Regions from separate parts of the Halomonas sp. KX33721 genome, predicted to be linked through region 1. Evidence: predicted binding sites of a transcription regulator. Region 1 holds the regulator's gene; each other region holds the start of a gene.

Region 1 (5,182 bases):
AATGTTGTTGGTAGCCTACCCAGCAGGCAGCGCTTCTTTAGCCTAGTCGTGAATGCGGCGAAAATCAGCCTAGCAGGCCTGGGGCAGCTCTGGAAAGCTCCACTTTCCTTCTCACGCAGCCGCCTGTCAACGCAAAACCAATCAAATGTCCGTCTTTATTTTCCGCTAACGCGGTGAAATCATTGCCGTCGCCCTCAATCCGCCAGCGCTCTGGGGGCTGAGTGGGTGGGTAGGCCACCACGGGTAGCAGCGGGGTTTTCACCACGACTGGCCAAGCGCCGAAGCTAACAGACGTTGGGGTGCCGCCAAGGGTAGCTGCCAGGGCTTTGACGCTTGCTTGCAGCGGCTGCACATACATGGCGTTCACCCCATCAATACACGCGGCATCACCCAACGCATAAATATGCGGCTGGTTGGTGCGTAGCTGCCGGTCAACCTGAATGCCGCTGGGGCTGACGCTCAGCCCTGCCGCTTCAGCAAGCTGCGTGCGAGGTGCCAAACCGGTCGCGAATAGGATGATATCTACCGTATGGCGCTCGCCATTGTCGAGTTGCAGCGTCAAAGCGTTGTCTGCATCTTGGGATAATGTCTCTAAGGTGCGTCCAAGCGCTAAACGAATACCAGCCTCTTGAAACGTATCGGCCAGTGCGCTACCCAGCCGCTCAGGGAGTAGGCGCGGCAAAGGGGCGCTCTCTGGTGCAATCACAGTGACTTGGTGTCCACCTGCGTGTAGGTCGTTGGCGAATTCACAGCCGACTAATCCGGCGCCAATAATCGCGATGCGAGTAGGCTGGTTGAGTGCTCCGTGTAGGCGGCGGTAGTCATCCAAGTCGTTGACGGTAAAACAGCGCTCGGCCAGCTCGCTCGGTATGCGAAACGGCGTGCGAGGGGCCGCGCCGGTGGCGAGCACTAGCTCATCGTAGCCAAGCGTTGCTCCGCTGCTGAGTTGCAGTACGTGGTTATCCACATCCAGTTGCGTGACGAGGGTGTGGGTAACGATCTGTGCGTTTAATTCATCGGCGAGCGCTTCAGCGCTGCGCTGGGCGAGCTTGTCAGGGCTCAAGCGCTTGGCGAAGCCTGTCGACAGCAGCGGTTTGCTGTAATCATCACCGCTGTCAGCGCTGACCAGCGTGATTGTGCGCGTATCCCCTTGGCGTCGCAGCGCGCGAGCGAGGCCAACGCCTGCCATGCCGGTGCCCACAATCACCAGCGCGGCGTGGTGGTGAGGTGTTCTGGAAGATGTCGTGTGTGAGTCGGGCATACCGTCACCAAACGTCGGTGGAACAAAAGCCTGTAAAGCCACCATGTTACACTAGCCCGCTCTGAATTGACCGCCTTGGAGGCCTAGGTGACCGCCCCTGTGTTATCCACTCCTGCGTTTTCGCTCTTCCCTCAGTGGCTGCCCGTGGCAGCCGCTCAGCCAGCCATGAGTGCGCCTTGGTGGCAGTGGGTAGCGTCCACGGATTCCTTAACCGCGCGCCTCATGGCAGCAGGCGAGCCGGGAACATTTCGGGTGCGCTTGCTGCGCCAAACCATTGGCCTGCCCCAGCGCGATGAAGCCTTGGCCCTAGGCATCGCGCCTCGCCGTTACGCGTGGCTGCGCGAGGTGGCGCTGTGTGTTGATGAAACGCCGTGGGTGGTAGCGCGTTCGGTGGCCCCGCTTCACCAGCTACAGGGAAAAGGTTTGGGGAAGTTGGGCGAGCGCTCGTTAGGCAGCTGGCTATTTCAGCAGCCCGACTTGGTACGCGGGCCGCTTGAAGCCACGGTGACGCCGCCACGTTTTACCCACCAGCAGCCGGGGCTATCGGCCAATAGCTTATGGGGGCGGCGCTCTGTCTTTGAACATGGTGGGCTTTCGTTACTGGTTCAGGAGTATTTTTTATCTACCATGGCGGATGCGCTGGGCCTTCCGTCGCGCTAGGCTAACGCAGCAGCTTTTTTGACGAGGTAAGCATGAGCATGGACCGTTCTCTGTTGCGCCCGACCGGGTGGGCCCGTTTGGCAGATTTCTTACAGTTAATGCGCTTGGACCGACCCATTGGCACTTGGCTGCTGATGTGGCCAACGCTGTGGGCGCTGTGGGTCGCGTCAGAGGGCGTGCCAGGCCGCGATGTACTGCTGATTTTTATTGCCGGGGTATATGTGATGCGCGCCGCAGGCTGCGTGGTGAACGACTACGCCGACCGCCACTTCGATGGCCATGTAAAGCGTACCAAGCAGCGGCCACTGGCCACCGGTCGGATCAGCGAAACCGAAGCGCAGCTGCTATTTGTGGCGCTGGTGGCCGCCGCCTTTATTTTAGTGCTGCTGACCAACTGGTTTACCGTGCTGCTCTCGCTTGGGGGTGTGCTGCTGGCATTTATTTATCCGTTTATGAAACGCTACACACACTTTCCCCAGGTGGTGCTCGGGGCGGCTTTCTCCTGGGCGATCCCAATGGCGTTTGGCGCGGTACTGGGGCATGTGCCGCTGGAAGGCTGGCTGCTATTTAGCGCTAACCTGCTGTGGACGGTGGCTTACGATACCCAATACGCCATGGTGGATCGTGACGATGATCTGAAAATCGGCATTAAATCCACCGCGGTGCTGTTTGGCAGCGCCGACCGTTTCATCATTGGCCTGCTGCAGCTTGCTACGCTGGCGTTGCTTACCTGGGTGGGGTTGCGGGTTGGGTTAGGCGGTTTTTTCTGGCTGGGCTTGGTAGGCATGGCAGCGACGTTTGCTCATCAGCAGCGGTTAATTTTTCACTGTGACCGCGACCGCTGCTTCCAGGCGTTTCTGAATAACCACTGGTCAGGGCTCTTGGTATTTGCCGGAATTGTTCTGAGCTGGTGGCCTGCAGCTGGCTAATTATGCTGGGTGTCATAGAATTGTCATTAAGTCATGGTGTCATCGTCACAGACATGTCATTGAACTGTTTTGTATAAACGAGTTTTCATAGAACACCGTGAGGCCCTGGATGACCGCCAAGACCGTACTGATTGTCGATGACGAGGCACCCATTCGCGAGATGATCGCTGTGGCGCTGGAAATGGCTGACTATCGCGTGCTTGAAGCGGACAACGCCCAGGATGCCCATGCGATGGTCGTTGACCACCAGCCCGACCTGCTGCTGCTGGACTGGATGATGCCGGGCACCAGCGGCATCGAGCTGGCCCGTCGTCTCAAGCGCGAAGAGGCCACCGCTGAGCTGCCAATTATTATGCTGACCGCCAAAGGCGAAGAGGATAATAAAATTCAGGGCCTGGAGGCGGGGGCGGATGACTACATCACCAAGCCGTTTTCCCCCCGCGAGTTGGTGGCTCGTCTTAAAGCCGTGCTGCGCCGGGCGACCCCGCGCGGTGTGGAAGACCCCATCGAAATCAATGGATTGCTACTGGACCCAGTGAGCCATCGCGTCAGCGCCCATGGCAAAGCGCTGGAGATGGGCCCTACCGAGTACCGCTTACTGCAATTCTTTATGACTCACCAAGAGCGCGCCTATACCCGTAGCCAGCTACTTGATCAGGTGTGGGGCGGCAATGTGTATGTAGAAGAGCGCACGGTGGATGTGCATATTCGCCGGTTGCGCAAAGCGCTAGGTGAAGCGCATCAGAATCTGATTCAAACAGTGCGGGGCACTGGGTATCGTTTCTCTGCTCGGGTGTAATCGTGCGTCTGTGGAGCCGTGAACTGTGGCGAATTATCTGGCTGGCTTTCCTAGGGATGTGCCTGGGATGGCTGCTAGGTTACCCCGGTTTCGGGTTAGCCGCGGGTCTAACGCTCTGTTTGGTGTATCAACTCCGCCAGCTTAGGGCGCTGTTCAAGTGGCTAACGCTCAACCCGCACGATGAGCCTCCTGCGGCAACTGGCATGTGGGGCGAGCTATTCGATCGCCTTTACCGTTACCAAAAAAGCCAGCGCATTACCCAAAGCCGGCTGCGAGCAACCCTCGCGCGTATTCAAGAATCCTCGGAAGCGATGCGTGATAGCGTCGTGATGCTGGATCGCCACGGTGATTTAGAGTGGTGGAACAGTGCCGCCACCGACATGCTAGGCCTGCAAACCGCCCATGACCGCGGTCAGCACATTACTAATCTGCTGCGCGACCCGCGTTTCATCAGCTACTTTAATGCCCGTGAGTACAGCGAGCCGCTCACGCTCACCTCGCCCATTGATGAGCGTCGCATTCTGCAGTATCAAATCACGCTCTATGGTGATGACGAGCGCTTGGTTATGGCGCGGGATATTACCCGCTTGCATCGCCTAGAGCAGATGCGCCGCGACTTCGTCGCTAACGTTTCCCATGAGCTGCGCACCCCACTCACCGTTCTTTCCGGCTATCTGGAAACCTATGGCGATCTTAAAGAGATGCTGCCACCGCGCCTGAGTAAAGGCATTGGTCAGATGGAAGAGCAGACCAAGCGTATGCAGAGCTTGGTGAATGATCTACTGCTTTTGTCACGCCTGGAGATTGACCGAGGCGGCGAAGATCATCAGCCGCTTGAGGTTGGGTCGATGCTTGAGAGCATTCGCCGGGATGCGCTGGCGCTCTCGAACCAGCAGCATAGCGTTCAGGTGGCGTTGGAGTGCGAGGCGCGCCTGGTGGGCAGCGAGCAAGAACTACGCAGCGCCATCTCAAACCTAGCATTCAACGCAGTGCGCTATACGCCGGAGGGAAGTCAAATCACGCTCCGCTGGGTGGCTCTGTCCAATGGCAGTGCCTGCATTGAAGTGGACGACGACGGTGAAGGGATCGATCCGGTGCATATTCCGCGTCTCACCGAACGCTTCTACCGCGTTGATAAGGGCCGCAGTACCGCCACTGGCGGTACTGGTCTTGGCCTTGCCATTGTTAAACACGTTCTACTGCGCCATGATGCACAGCTTCAAGTGGAGTCGTTACCCGGTGAGGGGGCGTTGTTCCGCTGTGTTTTCCCACCCTCCCGTGTCGTTAACAGCTAACACTGTGTCATACCACTCTCCGTCTTGGCTTGCATAACTTATGTATAAGTGTGCCATATTGGCATGCAAGCATGGTCAAACACCGCGCATGTGTCATATGTAGCCAACTAATCATCTACTTAAGCCAGTGCTAGAGGGTTAATCGGCATAGTGGTTGTTTTTATAAGTGTCTGTATATAAATAGATTTTATTTCTATTGAGAGTTTTTGGCATATAGGCTGCTACATACTTGTCAAGG
Region 2 (5,182 bases), on a different contig from region 1:
TCAAGCTGTTTCCACTGTAGCCGTATCACCAATAAGATGCCGTTGACTATTCGCACCTGGGTTGGCGGTTTCAATGACCAAATGCAATATCTGACCCTCCGGTATGCTTTTGCCACGACTCACTGCTATTGCGACCTCTCTACTGAAGACCGAGCCGCCATCATGCAGATGCGGGTTCACTACTAAATCCGAACCGTCGCCCGACAATTGGAACATCCGCCCAGCGCCATCTCACGGGAACTGGCATACCAAACAATCCGTTCTGACAAAACCTATGATGCCAGTCCCGCCGGTTTCAGAGTCCGGCTAACCCGCTGCCGACCTCAGCAGCAGCCTAACGGTCATTTATGCTGTAAATTTTACATTTTATTCTGTGACACTCTTTAGCGTGCGAAATTGACCTTAAATTACCTAAATAGCATTTCAAAAACCGACGAAAACCCTTATATAGCAGCTATTTTTGACAAATAACAACAAATAAAGCAATGCTAAGGAAATCAAATCAATCCGGCTCATAACCCGAAGGTCATCGGTTCAAATCCGGTCCCCGCTACCAATTTTTTGAAAGGCAGATCAGTTTCTTACTGATCTGCCTTTTTTGTATTTGCATGTTAGCCAATTTCTTGTGGCGACATGTGACACCGTGGCATTTTTTCTTTCCCACAAGAATTTCCTACGACGTTTAGGCAACCCACCACCCTTTCCCTCGTTTTTCTATTCCCCCTTGCTCGACCTCAAAACCAAGCAAATCGCTTACCCAACCAGTGCTCCTTTTAACTAGCTTCTCTCGTGCCCACGACCACCCTACTCGCCTCGCAACCGCACGATAAAGCCCCGAAAAAAAGATGACGATTTAGTGTCATAAGAATGGCAAAAACAAGTCAATTATAGCCAAGCTATTGATATACGGTTGGTCGAGTGTGTCCGCTTTGAGCGAATTTGCTCTTGATCCGTCAAAAATATCATCAAAATGACATTGTCTAGACAACTGGTGTTCATCTCCTTCTACCAGAATGGCGCTATCCCTAAAGGAGAAGCGTCATGTCTATTCCTACTATTAACGCTGAAGGCTTAAACAAGTCGTTTGGACACCGTCAGGTGCTAAACGACGTCAGCTTTCGCGTTGCAAAAGGCGAGATGGTTGCGCTGATTGGGCCCTCAGGCTCAGGCAAGTCCACGTTACTACGCCATTTGGTCGGTCTGACCTGCGGAAACCGTCATCAGGGTGGCCATGTGTCGCTGATGGGTCGTGAAGTGCAGGCGAGCGGGCGTTTGCGCAGAGCCGCTCGCATCGAGCGCTGCCGCACCGGTTATATCTTTCAGCAGTTCAACTTGGTAGGACGTCTCAGCGTACTGACCAATGTGCTGGTTGGGCAGTTAGGCAGCATGTCGCGGCTAAGAGCTCTCTGTGGCCGCTTTACCGATCAGGAGCGCCAGCGTGCGCGCGCTTGCTTAGCGCGAGTAGGGCTGGAAGAGCTCATGCATCAGCGTGCCAATACGCTGTCGGGCGGACAAATGCAGCGGGTCGCCATTGCCCGAGTACTCATGCAGGACGCAGAACTGATTTTAGCGGATGAACCCATTGCTTCTCTCGACCCGCGTAGTGCCCGCGAGGTCATGGAAATTCTCAGCCGTATCCACGCTGAAGATGGCCGCACTGTCGTCGTCACCCTGCACCAGGTCGATGTAGCGCGTCGCTACTGTCACCGTGCCGTTGCGCTCAAGGATGGCCGCTTGTACTTCGATGGCCCAATTAACGAACTCACCGATGAACGCCTACAAGCGCTTTACGAAAATGCCGATCTTGATGAGCTCCGCGCAAGCGAAGCCTCAAACGGCGAAGCGCTGCCCAGTGATCGCAGAAATAGAACGCCACACACCGTCGTCACGCCCGTGCTGGGTTGATACCCGTGCCGGTCACGTATGAAACCTGCCATTGATAACCCTATTAATCTGGAGAGACACCCATGACGTTTACATATCGCCGTTTGGTTCTACCGTTGATTGCGGGAATTGGCCTGGTGGCTAGCGCCCAGCTTTATGCCGCCGAAACGCTTAAGTTTGGCATTATCTCTACCGAATCCAGCCAGAACCAGCAACCTATGTGGCAGCCGTTTCTGGATGATATGTCACAGAGCCTTGGGGTAGAAGTTGAGCCCTTCTTTGCGACCGATTACGCCGCGGTGATTCAGGCAATGCGCTTCGATCAGATCGATCTCGCCTGGTACGGCAACAAATCGGCGATGGAAGCCGTCGATCGTGCGGGTGGCGAGGTGTTTGCCCAGACGATCCCTGAGAGTGGTGAGCCAGGGTATTGGAGCTTGATGATTGTGCATGAGGATAGCGACCTGCACAGCATCGAAGACGTATTGGCTAACGCATCTGATCTCGTCTTTGGTAACGGCGATCCCAATTCAACGTCTGGTTACTTGGTGCCCGGTTACTACGTGTTTGCCCAGAATGACGTGGATGCTTCTTCTGCCTTTAAGCGCACCTTGAACTCTAACCATGAAACGAACGCGCTTTCGGTCGCCAACCGCCAGGTCGATGTGGCGACCTTCAATACAGAGAGTATGGCGCGCCTGGAGATCACCGCACCTGATAAAGCGGAACAACTTCGCGTGGTGTGGAAATCTCCGCTGATCCCTTCTGATCCCCTCGTATGGCGCAGCAACCTGCCCGAAGAGACCAAAGAGAACTTGCGCGACTTCTTCTTCAATTACGGCGAAAGCGAAGAACAGAAGGAGATTTTAGCCCCGCTGCAGTGGAGTAATTTTGCTCCTTCCAGCAACGATAGCCTCTTACCGGTTCGTCAACTTGCGTTGTTTAGTCAGCGTGCTGATATCGCCAATGACCAGAGTCTCTCTGACGCTGATCGTGAAGCGCAGCTAGCGGCGTTAGATGAACAGCTGGATGCGCTCAATCAACGCCTCAAGGAAATGGAAGAGGCTGAATCCGACGCCCCCTCTGTGGCCAACGCCGAATAACGCTCAAGCACCTAATTGATTATCCACGGCGGGGGATCGCTGGCCGATCCCCCAGCCCGGAGAGACCATGAATACTCACGCTTCTCAAATGACCGCACCGCTGCAGCATCGACGCAGCTGGTTTTCGCTAATCGCCTGGGGTGTGTTGCTGGGTGTGTTGGCATGGTCCTGGCAGGGTGCCGAAATGCGCCCCAGCTTGCTGGTGACGAATGCTGACAACATGGCCACGTTGGCTGGGGATTTCTTTCCTCCTGCGTTTGGCAATCTGGGGCATTACATCAACCAGATGCTGGTGACGATCCAAATCGCCATTTGGGGCACATTGCTGGCCATCATTGTCGCGGTTCCCTGCAGCCTGCTCTCTTCCGAAAACTTGGTGCCTTGGTGGGTTTACCAACCGATGCGTCGTCTCATGGACGCGTGCCGTGCCATCAATGAACTGGTCTTTGCCATGCTGTTCGTGGTGGCCGTAGGGCTGGGGCCTTTTGCCGGCACGATGGCTCTGTTTGTACACACAACGGGGGTACTGGCGAAGCTGTTTTCAGAGGCAGTGGAAGCCAGCGATGCAGGCCCAATGGAAGGCATTCGCGTGACCGGAGCAGGTCGTATTGAGGAGATCACGTTTGGACTGATCCCCCAGGTACTGCCGCTATGGATATCGGTCAGCCTTTACCGCTTCGAGTCGAATATTCGCTCTGCCACCGTACTCGGCATGGTGGGTGGTGGCGGCATTGGGGTGGCGCTGTGGGAAACCATGCGCGGATTTCAGTTCGCTGAAACCGCCACCATCATGCTGGTCATCATCGTCGCCGTCACGTTGCTTGATGTGGCCTCCCAGCGTTTACGCAAGCGCTTCATTTAGCTTGGCAACCCAGCGTCTATTTGGCAGGAGTATAAATGTCTAGACAACTAATACAGCACCACCGCCAGGAAGCGAGCGAGCCGCGCTATCGCCAATTGGCCACGATTCTGGCCCAGGAAATCCGTAACAACCATAGCGCCGGTGACCAGCTACCCAGCGAACAGGCATTGGCCAAACGCTTTGAGGTAAATCGCCATACGGTTCGCCGTGCGCTGGATGAACTGGTCGCGGCCGGCATGGTGACACGCCATCAAGGGTGGGGCACGCAAGTGGTAGACCGGCGATTGGACTACATGGTGAGCGCCGGTAGCAAGGTCACCCACAACTTAGCGGAATTGGGGCTTAACACCGAAACACGCTGTTTGGATCAAGGGCTTTTACGGCCGCCAGAAGCGATCGCTCAGCGCTTTGAACTGGCGGAGGGTGAGTGTCTGTTATGCGTGGATACGCTGCGGCTTGTGGATGGTGCGCCGCTGCTTCATTTGCGTCATTGGTTCGATGCCACACGCGTACCCGACTGGTGTGAGCGTTATCGCGGTGGCTCTACCCGCGCAGTGCTTGACCAGCACTATGGCCTGCGACTCTCCCGCGCCCAAGTTCGCTTGGATGCCGCCCAGGCGGATCGCGACGATAGCCGCTTACTGCAGTGCCCACAGCTTGCGCCGCTACTGATTCTGACCAGCGACAACGTCGATGAATCACGGCGCTTGGTGGAAATTTCCGTCAGTCGCGCCCGGGCCGACCGTGTCGCCTACCACTTTGATTTTCCGAATGAGCGCTAATTCAGGGTCGGCCTTCACCGATCTGACAACGACGAGGAACAATGATGACTCCTGAACAGCGTCACCGCATTCTCGCGCTGACACCTTTAGAGCGCCTTAATGAAGGCTGGATGAAGCTCGGCATCAAAGCGACTCATCGCTGCGTACGCGGGCCTGAAACCGGGATGGTTATGGTGCGTGGCCGTATAGGCGGGACGGGCAATGCTTTTAACCTGGGCGAGATGACCATGACCCGTGTCAGCGTGGTGCTCGATGAAAATGCGCCCGATGACGGCGATATCGGCCACGGGTGGGTCGCGGGGCGGAGCCGTGAACACGCGGAATTAGTCGCCTTGATCAACGCTTGCGCACACAAAGCGCATTGGGCGCGACGTATCGATGCGGAGCTGATTGAACCACTGACCCAGGCGCTAGCGGACGAACGCGCTGAGCGCTCCCAGCTTGCTGCAGCAACGCGGGTCGATTTCTTCACAATGGTGCGAGGGGAGTAGATATGCACGACATCACCATGGAGCTCTCGTCGTCGGAACAGTCACCTCATGTGCCCAAGC
Region 3 (5,182 bases), on a different contig from region 1:
GAGTTGCCAATCAGCGCGATCAGCACTACCAGCATGACCAGGATGTAATTGCGCATATAGCCGTTTTGCAGCAGGCGTGTCTGCCATTCAGAGAAGCGCACGACGCCATTCATCAAGCCTTCGTACCCCGCCTCGGGGCCATGACGCATCACTGGTGCCAACCTGGCTAACTGGGCGCGTACGCTGTCCCACCGCTTGAACAGCAAAAAGCCGAAGATCAAGCTCACCACCGACATAATCAGCGCCACGTTGACGCCGTACCACAGCGACAGCGAGACCGGCAGCGTCTCCCCCGCCACCGCCGTTGCTGCCGAGGTCAAGAGCGCATCGGCCCCTAGCACAGCAGGGGCCAAGCCAAGCGCGAGCGACCCGAATGCCAATAGGCCTGGGCCTATCAGCATACTCAACGGCGCCTCATGGGGTGTTTGGGGTGTTTCATGGCGTGCGCCGTAGAACGGCCGTAGCGCAATAATCGCCGCCACCGCAATGGTCAAGATGGCTGCCAGGAAAGCAAACAGCACCAGCAACAGTTGAATGCGCTCGGCGCCTAACGCTGCCTCCAGCATGAGTTCCTTACCGATAAAGCCAAACAGCGGCGGCACACCTGCCAAGGAGAGCGCCGCCACAAAAGCGATTACCGCCGTGACAGGCATAACGCTTCGTAATCCGCCCATGGCGGTGACGTCTTTCGTGCCGGTTTCATGGTCAAGGATGCCCGCCACCATAAACAGCGCCCCTTTATACATGGAGTGGGCGAGCAGAAAGGTGACAAAAGCAGTCATGGCGTATTCGGAGCCAATCCCCAGCAGCATAGTGAGCGTTCCCAGCGCCATAATGGTGGAGTAGGCCAGCAGCTTTTTGATATTGGTATGGTGAATGGCTAAGAAGGCACCCGTCAGCATGGTGGTCGCCCCCACCACTGAGAGTATTGTCACCCACATGGCCGTGCCACCCAGCTCAGGCTGAAGGCGTGCCAACAGGTAAATCCCCGCTTTCACCATGGTAGCGGAGTGCAGGTAGGCCGACACAGGGGTCGGCGCCGCCATAGCGTTAGGTAACCAGAAGTGGAATGGGAACTGCGCCGACTTGGTAAAGGCTCCTAGCAATAAGCAGATCAGCATAGGGGCATAAAGCGCATGCTGGCGCAGGTCATCGTCTGACTGCAAAATCTCACTCAGAGACCAGCTGCCGCTGGCGATACCCAATAGCACCAAACCTGCCATTAACGCCAAGCCACCAGCAACCGTCACAAAAAGCCCCTGACGAGCGGATTTGCGTGCTTCAATATCAGTATGGTTAAAGCCAATCAGCAGGTACGAGGTGATGCTGGTCAGCTCCCAGAAAATAAACAGCGTCAGCAGGCCGTCCGCTAACACAAGCCCCAGCATAGAGGCCATAAAGGCGACGAGGGCGAGGTGGAAACGGGCAATATCTTGGTGGCCTTTTAAGTAGCCACCCGCATACACCAGGACACAGGTGCCAATCACCGTAATCAGCAAGCCAAACAGCAGAGAAAGGCCATCCAGTAAAAAGCTAAGGCTAATGCCTAGCGAAGGCACCCACGACCACTCAAGTAACTGAGGCCCGTCACTCAACACCAGGGGCGCTTGACTAAAAAACCAACCAGCCAGAAACGCCGGAAACAGCGCAAGCAGCAGGCTTGTTCGCTCCCCAAACCAACGGTTGAGCAGCGGTGAAGACGCTGCCAACACGAAGCCCATTAACACGGCAAATTGCATCCGGCGCTTTCTCCCTAGTGACGTTCATTCATCCCAATAAGCCGCCTATACAGATGCACAAGCCGCTTAAACGTTGAATAAGTGTGATTTTATATGCACAAACCTTATACTAGCGTTTCTCACATTTCTAGAAAAGACGGCCCCAATAAAAAACCGCCTAACGTAATACGCTAGACGGTTTTTATAGCAAATACGCGACTTTACGGTGTCGACAACCAGCCAGAGAGCTCGTTATTGACCACTGCCAATAGTGCATCTATATGGTCATCGCGGTCATTCAAACAGGGGATATAGCTAAAGGTTTCGCCACCCGCTTCCATAAAGCTGTCGTGGATCTCCTCTTTGATCTCCTCAAGGGTTTCCACACAATCAGAAGAGAATGCTGGCGAAAGAATCGCAATATGCTTATGCCCCTGCTTGGCCAGCTCGGCAACGTGCTCCACTGTTTGCGGGCCAACCCACTTCTCGGGGCCAAACTGCGACTGAAAGGCGGTATCCACCTCCTCCTTGCTTAAGCCCAGCTTCTCACGCAGCAGCCGTGTGGTTTTCTGGCATTGGCAGTGGTAGGGGTCGCCTTCCATTAAATAACGCTCAGGCACCCCATGATAGCTGGCAACTAACTTGGTCGGGCGGCTCTCAAACCCGTCATAAGCTTCCTGTACCGAATTCGCCAGCGCCTGGATATAGGCAGGATGCTCAAAATAAGCGGGCACGGTGCGAATATAGGGCTGCCACTTCATCTTCATCAGCGTGCGAAACGCCTGATCATTCGCCGTCGCGGTGGTGGGCGAGCCGTATTGCGGGTAAAGCGGGAAGAACACAATGCGCTCGCAGCCCTTCTCTTTCATACGCTTTAGCACGCTATCGGTGGAGGGGTTGCCGTAGCGCATGCAGAAATCAACTTCTACATCATCGCCATACAACGCCTTTAAGCGCTCGGTCATTTTTTCCGTTTGGGCACGCGTGATGGTTAGCAGCGGGCTTTCATTCTTCTCATTATTCCAAATACTTTTATACGCATGGCCAGATGAAAAAGGCCGCTTGGTGAGAATGATCAGCTGCAGCAGCGGCTGCCATTTCCAACCGGCGTAATCCACAACCCGTTTATCGGATAAGAACTCGCTGAGATAGCGGCGCATGGACCAGTAGTCGGTGGCATCGGGTGTTCCCAGGTTGGCCAGAACTACGCCCACCTTGGCGCGGGGAACCGCAGGGTGACTGCTGGGCGCATGAGTTAAACGCCCCTCACCGGGTTGATCCTTTACAACGCTATCGGCCATCTCGCTCACTCCTTAGGTGCAGTACATAATGGGCAAAATCTTAACACTTTTCGGCAAAGTCGCGGCATAATCAGGGAGATGGTTTATCGGCATGGACGCCAGCCGGGCGGGCCCTGTATGCGGTGTTGGGCTACCGGCGGCTGGTAAGACTTTCTTGCTTAGCGGGCCTGCGAAGCATGATGGATGCAGGCTACCGTTTTTTTGCCCGACGCCGTATCCGGCTGGGGCTGTGGTGGGAAAAGCGTTAGGTTAAACCGTTAGTTAACCAGTGATTAAAAAACTAGCGGCATACGCGAGGTCAGTGGCGAGCTGTAATGGGCGTCGTGACCAATCACTTCATCCTGCGGCACATGTTGCACCAGGTAAGCGCGATGGATGCCTGCACGTTTTAGCTCCAGATAAACGTCATCTAATGAACGGAACAGCATCGGCTTATTACGTTGCATCAGCATATGGCGTTCGCCTTCTACATCTTCTAGCTCTACTTGGTAGAAGCGGCTTCCCGAATGGGTAATCACCCGAATCTCAAAGTTGTCGTGACTCGCGACGAACTGTTTGAGCGCTTTCAGTTCCATGGTTCCCTCCTGTTATTGGTCATCGTCATGGAGCACAGCATGACGCGGCCCCATGACAATGATATTACCGTGGCACTAACTGCCTAAGAGGGCAATAACAGAAAAGAGTTCCTGACCAACTCGTCAACTTATGGTCGATTTACTGATACTCGGACGGATCAATCGCCTTACCCAGCGAGTTGCGGTCAATCCAATTACCGCCTTTGGTCTCTTTGTACCGAAACACTACTTTGTCGCCGACCGCGACGGGAAGTTCAGCATCTTCCGTTTGGTAGCTGTACTTCTCTCCCTCCACTACCAGAAAGTAGCGATAAAGGTCGGGCATGCCCAGCCACTCTTTAAAAGGCCCCTCGCGCTCTAGCGACTGGAGTTCACCGCGGCCTTCCAACTTAGGAAGACGTTTGCGGTTACCGCGCCTAAAACCACCTGCCATTTGTTACTCCTGTCTATCTATCTGCTCGAGGCGAACTGCTCATGAGGGTGCGCATTATACGTTCTCCCCCATGTCGCTCAAGTTAATCGCCAAACGCTTCGCCATAGCTATCGGGAGCCAGGTCCTCAAAGCGCGTGTATTTACCAATAAAGGCCATGTGCACCGTACCAATCGGCCCGTTACGCTGCTTACCGATGATCAGCTCCGCAATCCCCTGGTTGTCAGGGTTATCCGGGTTATACACCTCATCCCGATAAACGAAGGCAATGACGTCAGCATCCTGCTCAATCGCTCCCGATTCCCTCAAATCCGACATCACGGGGCGCTTGTTGGGGCGCTGCTCAAGGGAGCGGTTGAGCTGCGAAAGCGCCACAACCGGGCAGTTGAACTCCTTTGCCAAACCTTTCAAAGAGCGGGAGATCTCGGAGATCTCGCCGGTACGGTTTTCGGAGAAGCCGGGTATCTGCATTAGCTGCAGGTAGTCGATCATGATGAGCGCCATATTACCGTGCTCGCGTACCACGCGGCGCAGGCGTGAGCGCATTTCATTGGGCGAGAGCGCGGCGGTATCATCAATAAACAACTGTTTATCTTTCAGCAGGTTCACTGCCGAGGTGAGGCGCGGCCAGTCTTCATCCTCTAACTGCCCCGAACGTACCCGCGTTTGGTCAATGCGCCCCAGTGAAGAGAGCATACGCAGCATCAGCGATTCGGCGGGCATCTCCATGGAGAACACCATCACCGGCTTGTCGCTAGAGATGACCGCGTGCTCGACCAAGTTCATGGCGAAAGTCGTCTTGCCCATCGAGGGGCGCCCGGCGATGATCACCAAGTCCGAGGGCTGCAGGCCGGAGGTCATTTCATCCAGGTCACGGAAGCCGGTCGATAGCCCGGTCATCTCGCCTTTGAGGTTGAAGAGCTCATCGATACGGTCGACCGCTTTGGTAAGCAGGTCGCTCATACCAATGGGGCCACCGGTTTTGGGGCGCTCTTCGGCAATTTGAAACACTAGCCGCTCGGCTTCGTTTAACAGCTCATCGGCGGGCCGCCCTTGCGGAGAGAACGCCCCTTCAGCAATTTGATTGGCTGCCCGAATCAGCTTACGCAGCGTGGCGCGTTCGCGAACAATATCTGCATAGGCGCGAATGTTGCTGG
Region 4 (5,182 bases), on a different contig from region 1:
CAGCATCGCAGGTGTTGATGATGATGCCTGCCAAGTCGTTCTCGGCTAGGCCAAGCGCAGCGGCCAACATGCGGCCATCCTGTGTCTTAGCATTCGGCGTTAAGGGCAGCCACTCGCCGCTGCCATCGGCATGGAAGCGGGCGACATAGAGCGTGCCGTTATCCATATACTTGCTGCCAATGGCGAGGCGGTCGTACTCCGCGCCGGGGCGGTTGGCATCGGCAGGGTCCCAGGCGGCATCAGAGACGTACTTATAGACATACTCGTTACGGGCATCGTGGCCTGAATAGAACACAATGGGCTTGCCTGCTTCCAGTTTACCCAGCCAGCACCCCTCATGGCGAAAACGCCCCAGCGCCGTGCGCTTCACCGCTCGGGCGCCGCTGTAGGGGTCGACTTCTACCTGGTAGCCAAAAGTGCGCGCTTCGTTGCGGTAATCATCTTCGGCACGCTCACCGCGTGGAGTGATATCAAAGCGCGCAAACTCGCCGTTCTGTTCACTAGCATCGCCTGCCGAGGTATCCCAGCCATAGCGGCTTTTATCCGTAGGAATGCCGATGCGCGCATCGTCTTGGAAGCGCTCGCCACGGTTGACGAAGATATCGGGCCAGTTCTCTTCACAGGCGATGTAAGTGCCCCAGGGTGTTACGCCGTTACCGCAGTTGTTGTTGGTACCACGGGTTTGTGTGCCGTCAGGGGAGAACTGGGTTTTTACGTAGTCGCTACCCGCCACGGGGCCGGCAAGATCCATCACCGTGGCGCTGGTGAAGCGGCGGTTATAGGGCGAGTTGGCAACATGAGACCACTGGCCGCTGGCGTCTTTCTCTACTTCGACAATCGTCACACCATGGGCATTGATTTCAGTGCGCGATTCGTCCGCTGGGCGCGCGCCCGCCTCGGCATTGGTCGGCCCACCTTGGGGTGCCCATAGCGCGTCTTGGTCGATGTACTCGTTGTTCAGCGCCAGCACAAAACGGCGCGAGGCGTTATCCGCATCCAGGGCAAAACCGGCCATGCCGTCGTGATGCATGCCCACGCTCATCGCTTGGCGCTCGGGCGTCATGGGCTGGTCGGCTTGCCACTCCTGGCCTGCCTGCAGCGGCGTGCCCCAGGACACCAACACTTGAGCCACGTATCCTTCCGGCACAACGATGGCATCGGTACGAGAACCACGTACCGCTTCAAACGCGAGGGTTAGTGGCGTCTTCGCCTGTTCGCCTGCGAGTGCTTGAGCCGCACCGCCAAACCCCAGCATAGAAGCCGCCGCCAACCCCAGGCCGCCCCGCATTACGTCGCGCCGGGAGACGTGCTGAGCCAGTACCTCGGCAAATGGCTGGTTATGGCTGTGGTTAAACAGGCGGTGATCTTCGATTTCCTTGCTCATGGAGCCCCTCGTAGTCATGGACATGGTCATAACGGTTTTTTGAAGAGGCTAGTAGCGCAAAATGAAATATGTATGACGGGTAAGCGACTTTTTAATGACGGTTCGATGGCAGGCGCTATATGAATAATGCTGCGGATAAGCTCATCAGCCACCATGCGCCACTACGCTCTCCTTAATTATGCCGGTCAATAAGCCTGCATGGCTTTCAACCCAGGCTATCGCTAAGATTCATAGTGAGCCATCAAGCGCTTTCAAGTAGTTGTGTTAAAAATTAATTCCCCAAAGGATGGACTCTATGCGCGATGAAGAGAAATACACCAACACCGAGGAGCAGCTGCTCTATCTTCAAAAGTTGCTAGACGAAGAAGATACCGCTGCCTTAAACGAGCTGTTTAATGAGCTCGATATTTTAGCGATTGCGCGCACTCTGGAGTCTTTTCCCGCCAAAACCCGTGATTTGCTGTGGGAGTACATTCCAGAAACGATGCTCGGCGAGGTGCTGGCCGAAGTCGATGAAGACATCCGTGCCGACTACATCGAAGACCTGACCGCCAGCGACGTTGAGCAAATTGTTAAGGGCCTGGATGCCCAGGAAGTCGCCGAGGTTCTCGATGTTGCTGACGAAGCGATCAAAACCACCGTCTACGCCAGTCTAGACCAGGAGATCCGCGCCCAGGTCGAGAATCTTCATGCCTATGAAGAGGACATGGTTGGCCGCTACATGGACCCGGAAACGGTCAATGTGAAGCAGGGCATGTCGCTGGAAGCCGTGCAGCGTTACATCCGTATTCACCACCTGCTCGACGATGACTCTCAGCAGATCATGATCACCGACAAGGACAAGCGCCTACTGGGCACCCTGACGCTGATTGATTTGGTCAAACAGCCCCAGGAGAGCACCGTGGACGAGTTCATGGACGATGCTCCCTACACGCTCAACGACCAGATGAAAGTCAGCGAAGCCGCCGCCCTGCTGCGCTCCAAAGAGCTGTCCTTTGTGCCGGTATGTGATAGCGACGGGCTACTGGTAGGCCAATTAAACGCCGCCGACGTACTGGAAATTACCCAAGACGATGCCGACATGACCTTGAAACACATGTCCGGCGTCAGTGACGAAGAGGAAGTGTTCACCCCGATTTTGCGCAGTGCCAAGAGCCGCGGCATTTGGCTTGGTATCAACCTATTAACCGCCTTTCTAGCCGCCTTTGTGATCGGTCAGTTTGAAGCGGTGCTGGATCAAGTTGTAGCGCTCGCTATCCTCATGCCGGTGGTCGCTAGCATGGGCGGGATTGCTGGCAGCCAGACGCTAACGGTGGTCATTCGCGGCTTAGCACTTGGGCAAATCGCCGGTAACAACAAGCAGTGGCTCTACAACAAAGAGCTGTGGGTGGGCATGCTGAATGGCTTGGTATGGGCGCTGGTGGTCGGCGGTATTTCCTACCTGTGGTTTAGCGACCCGCTCATTACTCTGGTCATCACGCTGGCGATTTTTATCAACATGAGCCTCGCCAATATGTCTGGTGTACTGATCCCCTTGGTACTCAAAAGGCTGCAAATTGACCCTGCTCTATCCGGCGCGGTGATCCTGACCACCGTTACGGATGTCGTTGGCTTTCTATCGTTCTTGGGGCTGGCGACGCTGATTATTTTGTGATCAACGTGATGGCAAGGCGCGGCTGCCTTTCTATTCGCCCGCTAACTTTTATCTAATGCTATGCTGTTGTGCCCCGCCTCTGCGGGGGCTTTTTTATGTCGGTCGCTTTTGAACACTTTGAGAGGCTCCCATGCTCCCCGAATACTCCCTTATCGCCTGGCTGTTGATTATCTTTTCTGTCTACCTCACCGGCGTCTCTAAAGGGGGCTTTGCAGGCGGTTTTGGCACGCTCTCGGTGCCGTTGATGGCGCTGGCGATTAGCCCGACCCAGGCAGCCGGGCTGCTGCTGCCGCTATTGCTGGTGATGGATGTGTTTGCGGTCAAGGCGTGGTGGGGCAAGCATGACCGGGCGGAAGTGTGGCGCTTTGTGCCGGGGCTTTTCATTGGCGTGACGGTGGGCACTTTGCTGTTTGGCAGCCTGAGCGAGCAGGGCGTGCGGCTGGTGCTGGGCATTCTCTCGGTCGTGTTTGCGGCCTATATGCTGCTCAAGCCCGTGGCGAAAAAACCCATTTCCCACCACTGGGCGCTGCCCGCCGCTAGCGTGTGCGGCTTTACCAGTTTCATCGCCCACGCGGGGGCGCCGCCGATGAACATGTACCTGATGCCGCGCAAGCTCACTAAAGAGACCTTCATTGCCACTTGCACGGTGACCTACGCGGTGGTGAACACCATCAAGCTCGGCCCGTACATGTGGCTGGGCGAGGTCAACATGACCAGCGCCTGGGCCTCGCTGCTGCTTGTGCCCGTTGCTTGGATCGGGGTGCGTAACGGCCTCTGGCTACAGAGTCGCGTCAATGAAAAGCTGTTTTACCGCTTAGTCATTCTGGCCATGTTCTTAGTGGGGATTAACCTGGTGTGGCAGGCCGTGAGTTAGCCCCCTATTACTGACGTTTTCCACAAGTAGGCGCCCTCCTCCTCTTATCTACGCCCCTTAACAGGCTCGCGAGGAGGGTTTGAGTCACCCTGCATACCGTCATGTTATGAGCAACAATGACAACAAAGGTGATCTTATGTTTGCGAAATACTCCGTTGCCCTGGCTGCCAGCGCGACACTGAGCATAGGGCTTTCCGCGCAACCTGCTAGCGCCGACACGTTCGTGCACTTATTTGAGTGGCAGTGGGAAGATGTTGCCCAGGAGTGCGAAAATTGGCTAGGCCCAAAAGGATTTAAAGCCGTACAGGTCTCGCCCCCACAAGAGCACATTCAGGGTGATGCTTGGTGGACTCGCTACCAACCGGTCAGCTATCAACTTGAAAGCCGCAGCGGCTCCAGCGAAGCGTTTGCTGATATGGTGCAGCGCTGTAACGCAGCGGGGGTCGATGTTTATGTGGATGCGGTGATTAACCATGTTGCCCACGGCAAGGGCCAGGGCATTGCAGGCTCCTCTTATGACAATGAAGCACTGAGCTATCCCCATTATCAACGCGACGACTTTCACGAACCCTGCGGCATCGAACAGAGCGACTATGCGCAAAATGCCGAAAGCGTTCGACAATGTCAGTTAGTTGGCTTGCCCGATCTGAACACGAGCGACCCCACTGTGCAGAGCCGTATTACGGATTACTTGGATACCTTGGCAGCACTGGGTGTGAGAGGTATTCGGATCGATGCAGCCAAGCATATGGCACCCAGCGATATTGAGGAAATTCTGGCGCAGGTAGACGCTCCGCTTTATGCCTTTCAGGAAGTCATTGACCTAGGCGGCGAAGCGATCAGTGCCACGGAGTATCAAGGCACGGCGGATATCACCGAGTTTCGCTACGGCGCGTCTCTTGGTGATATTTTCAACAATCAAGCCCTTGCCAACCTTCAGCAGTTTGGCGAATCGCCTGCCCTGCTGCCGAGCGAACAAGCCATCGTATTTACCGACAACCACGATAACCAGCGTGGTCACGGTGCGGGCGGCAGCAATATTTTGACGCATCGGGATGACCAGCTCTATCGATTAGCCAACATGTTTATGCTGGCATGGCCTTATGGTTACCCGAAAGTCATGTCAAGCTACGCCTTTTCTAATAGCGACCAAGGCCCACCGCAAGCCCCCGTCTATCAGCAGGGCGAGGCCCAATGTGGGGAAGCCTGGGTATGCGAACACCGCTGGCCCGAGATTGCCAATATGGTCGCGTTTCGCCAACAAGCCGAC

The links. The regulator PhoB, encoded in region 1, activates phosphate uptake and scavenging genes when phosphate is short. The targets are predictions, from matches to a motif close to TGTCATANNNNTGTCANA.
Region 2: the regulator PhoB is predicted to act here: its motif matches at 858-875, upstream of phnC (phosphonate ABC transporter ATP-binding protein).
Region 3: the regulator PhoB is predicted to act here: its motif matches at 3,646-3,663, upstream of A3220_RS01940 (DUF6482 family protein).
Region 4: the regulator PhoB is predicted to act here: its motif matches at 1,478-1,495, upstream of A3220_RS07495 (PhoX family phosphatase).

What each region holds. Positions count from the first base shown of each region.
Region 1 covers NZ_LVIA01000021.1:5,162-10,343, forward strand. Annotated here, with positions in the region: gene A3220_RS09135 (FAD-dependent oxidoreductase) at 65-1,261, opposite strand; gene A3220_RS09140 (chorismate lyase) at 1,349-1,921, shown strand; gene ubiA (4-hydroxybenzoate octaprenyltransferase) at 1,960-2,850, shown strand; gene phoB (phosphate regulon transcriptional regulator PhoB) at 2,960-3,649, shown strand; gene phoR (phosphate regulon sensor histidine kinase PhoR) at 3,652-4,944, shown strand.
Region 2 covers NZ_LVIA01000036.1:36,533-41,714, forward strand. Annotated here, with positions in the region: gene phnC (phosphonate ABC transporter ATP-binding protein) at 1,042-1,905, shown strand; gene phnD (phosphonate ABC transporter substrate-binding protein) at 1,968-2,987, shown strand; gene phnE (phosphonate ABC transporter, permease protein PhnE) at 3,055-3,849, shown strand; gene phnF (phosphonate metabolism transcriptional regulator PhnF) at 3,885-4,631, shown strand; gene phnG (phosphonate C-P lyase system protein PhnG) at 4,673-5,122, shown strand; gene phnH (phosphonate C-P lyase system protein PhnH) at 5,125-5,182, shown strand, end outside.
Region 3 covers NZ_LVIA01000005.1:92,338-97,519, reverse strand. Annotated here, with positions in the region: partial or broken gene A3220_RS01950 (putative monovalent cation/H+ antiporter subunit A) at 1-1,739, opposite strand, end outside; gene hemH (ferrochelatase) at 1,940-3,019, opposite strand; partial or broken gene A3220_RS17730 (DUF393 domain-containing protein) at 3,099-3,267, shown strand; gene A3220_RS01940 (DUF6482 family protein) at 3,292-3,594, opposite strand; gene A3220_RS01935 (hypothetical protein) at 3,734-4,027, opposite strand; gene dnaB (replicative DNA helicase) at 4,110-5,182, opposite strand, start outside.
Region 4 covers NZ_LVIA01000017.1:11,693-16,874, forward strand. Annotated here, with positions in the region: gene A3220_RS07495 (PhoX family phosphatase) at 1-1,384, opposite strand, end outside; gene mgtE (magnesium transporter) at 1,680-3,038, shown strand; gene A3220_RS07505 (sulfite exporter TauE/SafE family protein) at 3,169-3,912, shown strand; gene A3220_RS07510 (alpha-amylase family protein) at 4,049-5,182, shown strand, end outside.